2 regions of the Arthrobacter sp. UYCu511 genome follow, and region 1 is predicted to be linked to the other one. Evidence: riboswitches for the same ligand, from Rfam matches in the RefSeq annotation. Region 1 holds a riboswitch; the other holds the start of a gene.
The links. A riboswitch is a leader RNA that binds a small molecule or an ion and turns the genes downstream of it on or off. The one in region 1 is predicted to bind cyclic di-AMP.

Region 1 (4,205 bases):
TTACATGGTGCCGCTACTTGTGCTGGCCGGAATCCTGTTAATGTTCGTCAAGGAAATTCCGCTGGCCACCTCCATCCACCATGGCGGACCCGCCGAGGATGCCCAAGGCAGGGATGGGGTGGGTGCACACGGCGCCGACGCTGAGGGTGCCGGTCCGGAGGGTGCCGGTCCGGACGCTCTAGACGTGCCGGATCAGGAGCTCACTGTTCATCGCATACTCCCGGCTTAGACGCGCGGAATACTTCCCGGGTAGCCGGATGCTCACAGCGCTCGAATATTCAGGGACCGCGGGTACTCCCCGGATAGACGAGGGATTAAATGCCAAAGCCCCGTCGAATGACGGGGCTTTGAGCAAGAAAGCTGGTACTACTTAGTGACCCACTGCAATGAAGACCGGTGCCGAGGCTCCCGGTATGCTGGCTCCGGCGATCTGGGTGTTTCCCATGTAACCGCCGTGAACTGCCTGGCCGTTGCCAATGTAAACAGCAATGTGGGCCAGGCCCACGCCACCATCTGCATAGTAAATCAAGTCGCCGGGCTGGGCTTCGCCCTGGGATACTAGCCGGCCCTTGTTCAGGTAGTCACCAGGCCAGCCTACCCAGGAAATCCCTGCAGCAGACAGAGCGTTGCGGACCAGCGCGGTGCAGTCCTGAACCACACCAAGCTGAGCCAAGGCAGCGCTGGCAATGATTGAGCCGACTCCGCTATTGGCTACTACCTTGGGAGCTTCCGGCTCAGGGCTAGCAACGGTAAGCGTCGGAGCTGCTGCTGCTGTTGCTGCTTCTGCTACTGCAGGTGCTGCTACTGCTTCAACTTCGCTGGACTGGGCCTCTACAACTGCCGGCTCTTCAACTACTACAGGAGCCGGGGTGGAGGTGATAGCGGGGGTGGCGAAGGAAATCTTCACCGTGGATGCTGCCGTGATCGCGGAAGCAAGTTCCGTGTTCAGGTTCAGCGTGGTAGCACCGTCGGAAGCGCGCTCCACGGTGGGAGTTGCAGCGTTTGCGGCGATACCTGAAGTCAGTACCAATCCTGACGCTGCTGCGATTACAGCGGCCTGACGACCAACCCCACCGACATTGAAACTGACGGCTTTCGTGAGGGTGGAGATCGGACTGGTCTTAACAACCTCGGCGCGGTGGCGCCCAAGGGCAGTGTTTGAAGCCAAGAAGGATTCCTCTCCCAAAGCCTGCGAGGTAAGCTGTCGGATTCGGATGGGAGTCACCCGGCCGCTCCACGTTGGCGCACGTAAGGAATTTCTTCCTATTCAGTGTTTGAACGCTTCGCGGCTTCACCCCTAGGGTTTCGCAAAAATAACGCGAATCCCGATTATTGGTTCCCCCGCCCCTGCCAGACGATTGATACGAACGGACCATGAGTAGTGGCAGAGCTAGGCAATCAACTCATGGACGCCGACTTGATTCAAAGTTGGCGCGATTACGACGGTACAACAGATTTTTCCCAATGTCACGTTCAGGTCACGGTCCTGTGACTAAGTCGTAACTAAAAGGGCCTGTGGAGGAGTTAGAGCCAACCCATGGGATCGACAACTTCATCGTCAATAATGACTTCAAAGTGGAGGTGGCAGCCTGTGGAGGCGCCCGTTGTTCCGCTGAGGCCTACCTGGTCTCCGCGCTCAAGCTTCTGCCCCACCTTGACGCCGAGGCTGCTCATGTGGTTGTAGGAAGTGGACAGACCGTTACCGTGGTTCACAACAACCCTGTTGCCGCCGCCGTAATTGTGCCAGCCAGCGAACGTCACTACGCCGCCTGCGGCAACAAAAACGTCGGAGGAGCACGGGGCGGCAAAGTCCTGACCAGTGTGCTGTTCACCGATTTGGCCGGTGATGGGGCTGATGCGGTTTCCGAAGGGTGAGGTGGTCTCAATGTGCTTCAGGGGCGCTGAGAGGGTTCCCTTGGCCGCCTGAGGGGCCACGTTGGAGGCGTTGACCTTCAGCGTTTCCTTCAGTTGACCATCGGGATTCAGGGCGCTGGCAATGTCCGGAGTAGCAAAAGTAATGGGGATCTGAGCGCCGGCTGTGACTGGACTCTCCAGTGAAACCGCGGCTGCAGCATCCATGGGGAATTCATCCGCACCTTGGGCTGAGGGAAGCGTGACAGCCAGGACCAGGCCTGTGGCTGCCATGGCAACACCCATTTTCTGGCCGGCGCCGCTGGAGGCTCCGGCACGCAGCAGCTGGGCTACTGAAATTCCTGAAGGGGCAGCTGCCCGCTCTGCGGCAATCAGTTCACGTCGGCTCCCGGGCACTGACATGAGCTCATGAGTTGCCTGCGATGACGCGCGACGGCGTCCCCGCTGTTTAACCTCTGACACTAAAAACCTCTCTACATAAAGCACCTGCGAAGTTAGCTGTCGGATTCGGATCAGAGAGTGTAACTTTCGATCCGGCCTACGCCCTTAGGCACACGCATAGCCATGGCGCAGTCCAACAGGATGCTGCGTCAGGGTTGTTGCGGGTATTGCATTCGAGTGTGGACTTCACCCCAAGACGGCCTATTGGGCCGTCAAAAGTGGTTCCCCCGCCCTTGCCTAAATGATTACTGGCCGGGCTGCGAAGGCAAGGTTCGGTGTCGCAGAACGGTAACGCTTTGATTACGGCGTCAGATAAATACTATACGGCACAAGCGGTAAACGTAACAATTCCGTTACCTGTTCTATTGAAAATGCCGTGTCAAAAATCTCTTAACCCATGGAGACGAACACGTGGGATGCCACTTCTGGCGGCAATTCCAAGGCGCCTTCAATGCCGGGAACCCGTACGGAGATGTACTCGCCCACCTGGGCTAGGGAGATACGGGCCCCTGGGCGCAGCCCACCCTCATCCAATTGGAGCAGGAGCTCGGGCTCCACCTGTATCCTTTCGGACAGCCGGTGGATGATCACTTCCTGTTCGGGAGCATAGGCGGCCATGGCAGCAACGAGTGTGACCAATCCGGCAGCAAATAAGGGCGCCACTTCGCCACCTAGCTCTTCCAACCCCGGAATGGGGTTTCCGTACGGCGATTCCTTGGGGTGGCCTAGCAAGTCGAACAAGCGCTGCTCAACTCTTTCGCTCATGACGTGTTCCCAACGGCAGGCTTCTTCGTGCACATAAGCCCAGTCCAGACCAATAACATCCGCGAGAAGCCGCTCCGCCAGACGGTGTTTGCGCATGACACGGGTTGCCTTCTCACGGCCGGCTGTGGTCAGTTCCAGATGCCTGTCACCGGAGACGATCACCAAGCCATCGCGTTCCATCCGCCCAATGGTCTGGGAGACTGTGGGCCCAGAATGGTGTAGGCGTTCGGCGATGCGGGCCCGTAGAGCCACAATGCTCTCTTCTTCCAATTCCAGGATGGTCCGCAAATACATTTCAGTCGTGTCAATCAGATCGGCCACGGCAGCATCCTCCTGTTTTGGGCAAGAATATTGAGCAAAGTCTTTTCATCTCTACGTTAGCCTGAATACCATACCTGTTGGTAACCAGTCCATCCCTGGCAGCCGTTCGCCGTTGAACAATATTTTTCGTTTCCCACTCATTTTTCCGCTCAGCGAACTTCTACGGCAGAATTGGCAAGAGTCCTTGATCAACCAAGGACACTTCCATCGCTTAAATTTTGGAGCCAGCTGTGAGCGAATCCACGCCCCTCACCATTCCCGCCAACCTGCACCCGGCCGACGGCCGCTTCGGCGCCGGCCCCTCCAAGGTCCGTCCCGAGCAGGTCGCGGCACTCTCCGAAGCCGGCACATCACTGCTTGGCACCTCCCACCGCCAGGCGCCCGTGAAGAACCTTGTGGGCGATGTCCGCAGCGGCCTGAAGCAGTTCTTCAATGCACCCGACGATTACGAGGTGATTCTCGGCGTGGGTGGATCCACCGCGTTCTGGGATGTTGCGGCGTTTGGTCTGGTGGAAAACAAGGCACAGCACCTCTCCTTCGGTGAGTTTGGTTCCAAGTTTGCCTCCGCCACCAACAACGCCCCGTTCCTGGCCGCCTCCTCCATCATCAAGGCCGAGCCCGGCACGCGTCCGGTGTCTGTTGCCGAGGCCGGCGTGGACGCTTACGCCTGGCCGCAGAACGAAACCTCCACCGGTGTTGCCGCGCCCGTAAAGCGCGTGGCCGGTGCCGATGACGGTGCGCTGATCCTTATCGATGCGACCTCCGCAGCCGGTGGCCTAGCCGTGGACGTGCGTGAGAGCGATGTT
Region 2 (4,205 bases), on a different contig from region 1:
ATTATTGCGCCTGTTCATCAAGAACAGTGCGGCCAGGCCCGCCACGAACGCCACAACGGCCCCCATCCCCAGTGACCACCGGGCCCCAAACTCGGTGGCAATCCAACCAACAAGTGGTGCCCCAATGGGTGTCCCACCTTGAAGGACCACCATGTACACAGCAAGCACCCGGCCCCGCATGGCAGAATCGGTGGTCAATTGCACGGTGGTGTTGCAAGCGTTCATGAATGTTAATGAGGCCAGCCCCACGAGGATTAGAGCCAGCGCGTACAGGACGTAGCTCGGCATCAGGGCAGCTATGCCCACTGTGACACCGAAGGCCAAAGCACCGCCAACTATGTACATCATGCGCATGTTCTTTCGCCGGGCCGCCAGTAAGGCCGCACCCAGCGTGCCAATCGCCATGACGGAGCCGAGCAACCCGTACTCCCCTGGTCCCAAGTGGAACACGGTGGTGGCCATGAGTGCGTTGGTGATCTGGAAATTCATGCCAAAGGTGCCCACCAAAAATACTAGGACCATGATCATCAGAAGATCTGGCCGCTGCCGAATATAGACCAGTCCTTCGCGGATCTGCCCCTTGGCTCGGGGCACATGTACCGCGGGGACAAGTTCTGCGGTACGCATCCGCCACAAGGAAAAGATGACGGCGGCAAAGCTGGCGGCATTGATAAGAAAGGCGGGGCCCGTGCCCACCAGGGCAATGACCAGACCGGCAACGCCGGGGCCTGCCAGCCGAGCTAAGTTGAAGGAGGCACTGTTCAGCGCAACTGCGTTGGGTATGTCGTCCTTTCCAACTACCTCAGAGACGAAGGCCTGACGTGACGGTGCGTCAAAGGCACTGGCCACACCCAGAAGAAGTGCCAGTACATATACATGCCACAGTTGTACAGCCCCCGTAACAACCAACATTCCCAACAAAAACGCACAAAGTCCCATGGCTGTCTGTGTGATGAGCAGCAACTTGCGCTTGTTCACCCGGTCACCGAGCAGCCCGGCGTAGGGACCAAGGAAGACAATGGGCAGGAACTGCAGGCCCGTAGTGATGCCGGCAGCCGTTCCGGAATTGTGGGTCAAAACGGTCAGAACCAACCAGTCTTGGGCAACACGCTGCATCCACGTACCAATATTGGACACCAAAGCCCCTGTTACCCAGAGCCTATAGTTATGCACTTTCAGGGCGCGGAACATGGAGTTCATCTAGGCTTTCACCTCTTGCATGCCCATCTCTGGTGCGCTCATCGCTTGCAGAATCATTGAGGCCTCGTGGAGCGTGGCCTGCTGTGCGGGAGTAAGCGCCGCTAGCCGCTGCGCCAGCCACGCAGTCCGCATGGACCGTGCCTGCAGCAGGGCCGCACTTCCAAGGCTGGTGATACTAATACGTACCTGACGTTTGTCCAGCGGGTTTTCCCCACGGCTCACAAAACCGGCCACCACCAGATCATTGACGATCCTTGTCATGGACGGGGCCGCAATCTGTTCCCGGGCGGCCAGTTCTCCCACAGTGCGGGGCGCACCCATGAGTCCGGCAAGTACCGAATAGCGCCCGGGGCTAAGTTCCCCGGTGGCTGCCTCAGCCCGGATCCGCCTCGAAGTACGCATTATTGCCACGCGCAGTTCCGCGGCTAAGGGCCCAGTATCAGGGGTGTGGTCCAAAATGGTGCCGTCAGGGGCGGTATTGTGCTGGGAAGTCTTAGCCATCAGTGCTCATCTACCTCATTGCAAATCTGCCTAGTTAGAAACTAGTTTCATATATCCTCCTTGCAACTCTAGATCCTTAGCATTGCTAAGTAAATATTACGTGGCTCATCCGCTACAAAGGTCGTTACCATAATGTGACATAGGGTTCCGGTTCGGTTACGCTGGCAGAAGTGCCCGCTGAGCCACCATCGGCTCTTGGCATCAATGGACGGATCGCCGAGCTCTGCCCCCGCCCATTTCCCAACTTCTCCATGGCAGAGACGGGGGACCCATTATTTGCGGGCCTTCCTCACTTGGAAGCCCTTGGGGTTAAGCCAGTGCAATAACAGCCGATTATGAGCAGTGAAAGCTGCCACGGACCATTGCACGGCCGGATTCTCTAGTCCGTTCCCGACAGCTCACCTCGCAGGCGTAGAGAGGCTCCTCCATGTCTTCAACCCCCCAGCGCGGCCGTCGCCGCGCCGAGCCTGCCAGCCGCCGCCCCTCGGTCCTGCGCACCTCGGCCTTCGCCACTGCCACCAAGTGCGTGGCAGCCGCATCGCTCGTAGGTGTTCTTGTTGCGGCAGGCTCGGTGGCCTCGCATTCATCTAGTGATGATGCCGCGGCGAGCTCCATTGGCAGCTTGGCGTCAACCGTAGATCAGGGCGCCCCTGCCATCTCCGCTCCTACCGACGCAGCTATCAGCTTCTCCGGAATCACTGTCAGCTCAAAGCCCTCCCCCACGTCCGGCCCTACCGCCGCCGCTGTCAAAGCCGAAGCGGAAGCGGTCAAGCCGGTGGCGAAAGAGACACCCGCCCCGCCAGCTCGTGCCGGCGCCGTGGATGACCCCGCTGCAGCTCGGGCCTTCGCCTCATCCCAGCTGGCATCCTTCGGCTGGGGAGCAGATCAGATGAGCTGCCTGAGCCAGTTGTGGCAGCGCGAGTCCGAATGGCTCACCTCCGCCGAAAACGCCTCCAGCGGTGCCTTTGGGATCGCGCAGTCGCTGCCTGCCAACAAGATGGACAGCGCAGGAAGTGATTGGGCCACAAATTATGAAACTCAGATTCGCTGGGGAATGGGCTACATCCAGGACCGGTACGGTTCACCCTGCGGCGCTTGGGGCCACTCCGAATCCGTGGGCTGGTACTAATCCTGCACACGCTGGAGATTCCTGGCGGCACCATCACCTTACGTAATGCCCGCTCCGGGACACACCGCGAGGTGGCCCTGGCGCCCTTCACTCTGGGCCGCACGCAGATCACCCAAGCCCAGTGGCACAAGGTGATGGAGCATAGCGGGACCCCGTCAACCGCCGTCGGGCTTCCACAGCATGGGCTCACCTGGTTTCAGGCCGTGGACTTTTGCAATGCAGCCTCGGTGCAAGACGGCTTCACCCCGGCCTATGAAATCTGCGGGCGCAGCGTCGAGTGGGACGTGGCAGCACAAGGATACCGCCTGCCCACCGAGGCGGAATGGGAGTGGGCCGCGCGTGGCGGGACGCTCTCCGCGGTGTACGGCGAGTTGGCCCAGATTGCGTGGACTGCCCTGGACGCGGTTGACGGGCCGCAACCAGTCGCCGGCAAAAAACCCAATAACTACGGCCTGTTTGACATGATCGGCAACGCTTGGGAGTGGTGCTGGGACTACGCGGACACGGCCCGCTACGGCGAGTACAGGAGCCTGCGCGGCGCCGGTTGGGATGATCCGCCGTGGAGTGCCCGGGCCTCGGTCCGCCGGGGCAGCGCCCCGGATGCGGTCCTTGAGGATGTGGGATTCCGGGTAGCGCGCGGGCCCGTGGGCGCACCGGGCTCATGTCTAGCGCAGGGCTGGTCCGCAGCCGCAGACAAAGAACGTGCGGCCATCACTGGCCCGCGCCCTGTGGGCTGGACACCGCTAAAATCCCTCTAGTGTCCCTCCAGCCCGTCCTCTCACACAGCCGTGAGCCGCATGCTAACGGCGAGAGTTAGTCCACCACGCCGTAGAGGCGGTCGCCGGCGTCGCCCAAGCCCGGCACAATGTAGGAGTTCTCATCGAGACCCTCATCAATGGATGCAAGCACAACGTGGACGTTGTCACGCCCGCCATGAGCGGCTTCCAGCTTCGCCAGACCTTCCGGCGCTGCGAGCAGGCAGATGCAGGTGATGTCCGCGGCGCCGCGGTCAAAGAGGAACTTGAACGCCTCAATCAAGGTGCCGCCGGTGGCCAGCATGGGATCCAGCACGTACACCTGACGGCCGGTCAGGTCCTCGGGCAGGCGTTCTGCGTAGGTAATGGCCTCGAGGGTTTCCTCATTGCGTGCCATGCCCAGGAAGCCTACTTCGGCGGTGGGCAGCAGGCGAGTCATGCCTTCGAGCATCCCCAGCCCGGCGCGCAAAATCGGGACAACCAGTGGTGTGGGCTTGACCAGTCCAGTGCCCACGGCGGAGGTCACCGGTGTCTCAATATTGACCGGCTCCACCCGCACTCCGCGGGTCGCCTCGTAAGCCAACAAAGTCACCAATTCCTCGGTGAGCTGGCGGAAAACA

Region 2: it holds a riboswitch for cyclic di-AMP, as region 1 does, so the genes downstream of both, ABIB48_RS03795 (aggregation-promoting factor C-terminal-like domain-containing protein) here and ABIB48_RS16665 (M23 family metallopeptidase) in region 1, are expected to answer to the same signal.

Annotation. Positions count from the first base shown of each region.
Region 1 is NZ_JBEPPB010000015.1:53,114-57,318, reverse strand. It holds gene ABIB48_RS16675 (MDR family MFS transporter) at 1-229, shown strand, start outside; gene ABIB48_RS16670 (NlpC/P60 family protein) at 371-1,168, opposite strand; cyclic di-AMP (ydaO/yuaA leader) riboswitch at 1,173-1,383, opposite strand; gene ABIB48_RS16665 (M23 family metallopeptidase) at 1,525-2,274, opposite strand; cyclic di-AMP (ydaO/yuaA leader) riboswitch at 2,345-2,591, opposite strand; gene ABIB48_RS16660 (iron-dependent transcriptional repressor DtxR) at 2,704-3,399, opposite strand; gene serC (phosphoserine transaminase) at 3,630-4,205, shown strand, end outside.
Region 2 is NZ_JBEPPB010000002.1:106,352-110,556, forward strand. It holds gene ABIB48_RS03785 (MFS transporter) at 1-1,200, opposite strand, end outside; gene ABIB48_RS03790 (MarR family winged helix-turn-helix transcriptional regulator) at 1,201-1,701, opposite strand; cyclic di-AMP (ydaO/yuaA leader) riboswitch at 1,922-2,125, shown strand; gene ABIB48_RS03795 (aggregation-promoting factor C-terminal-like domain-containing protein) at 2,129-2,830, shown strand; gene ABIB48_RS03800 (formylglycine-generating enzyme family protein) at 2,797-3,588, shown strand; gene upp (uracil phosphoribosyltransferase) at 3,644-4,205, opposite strand, start outside.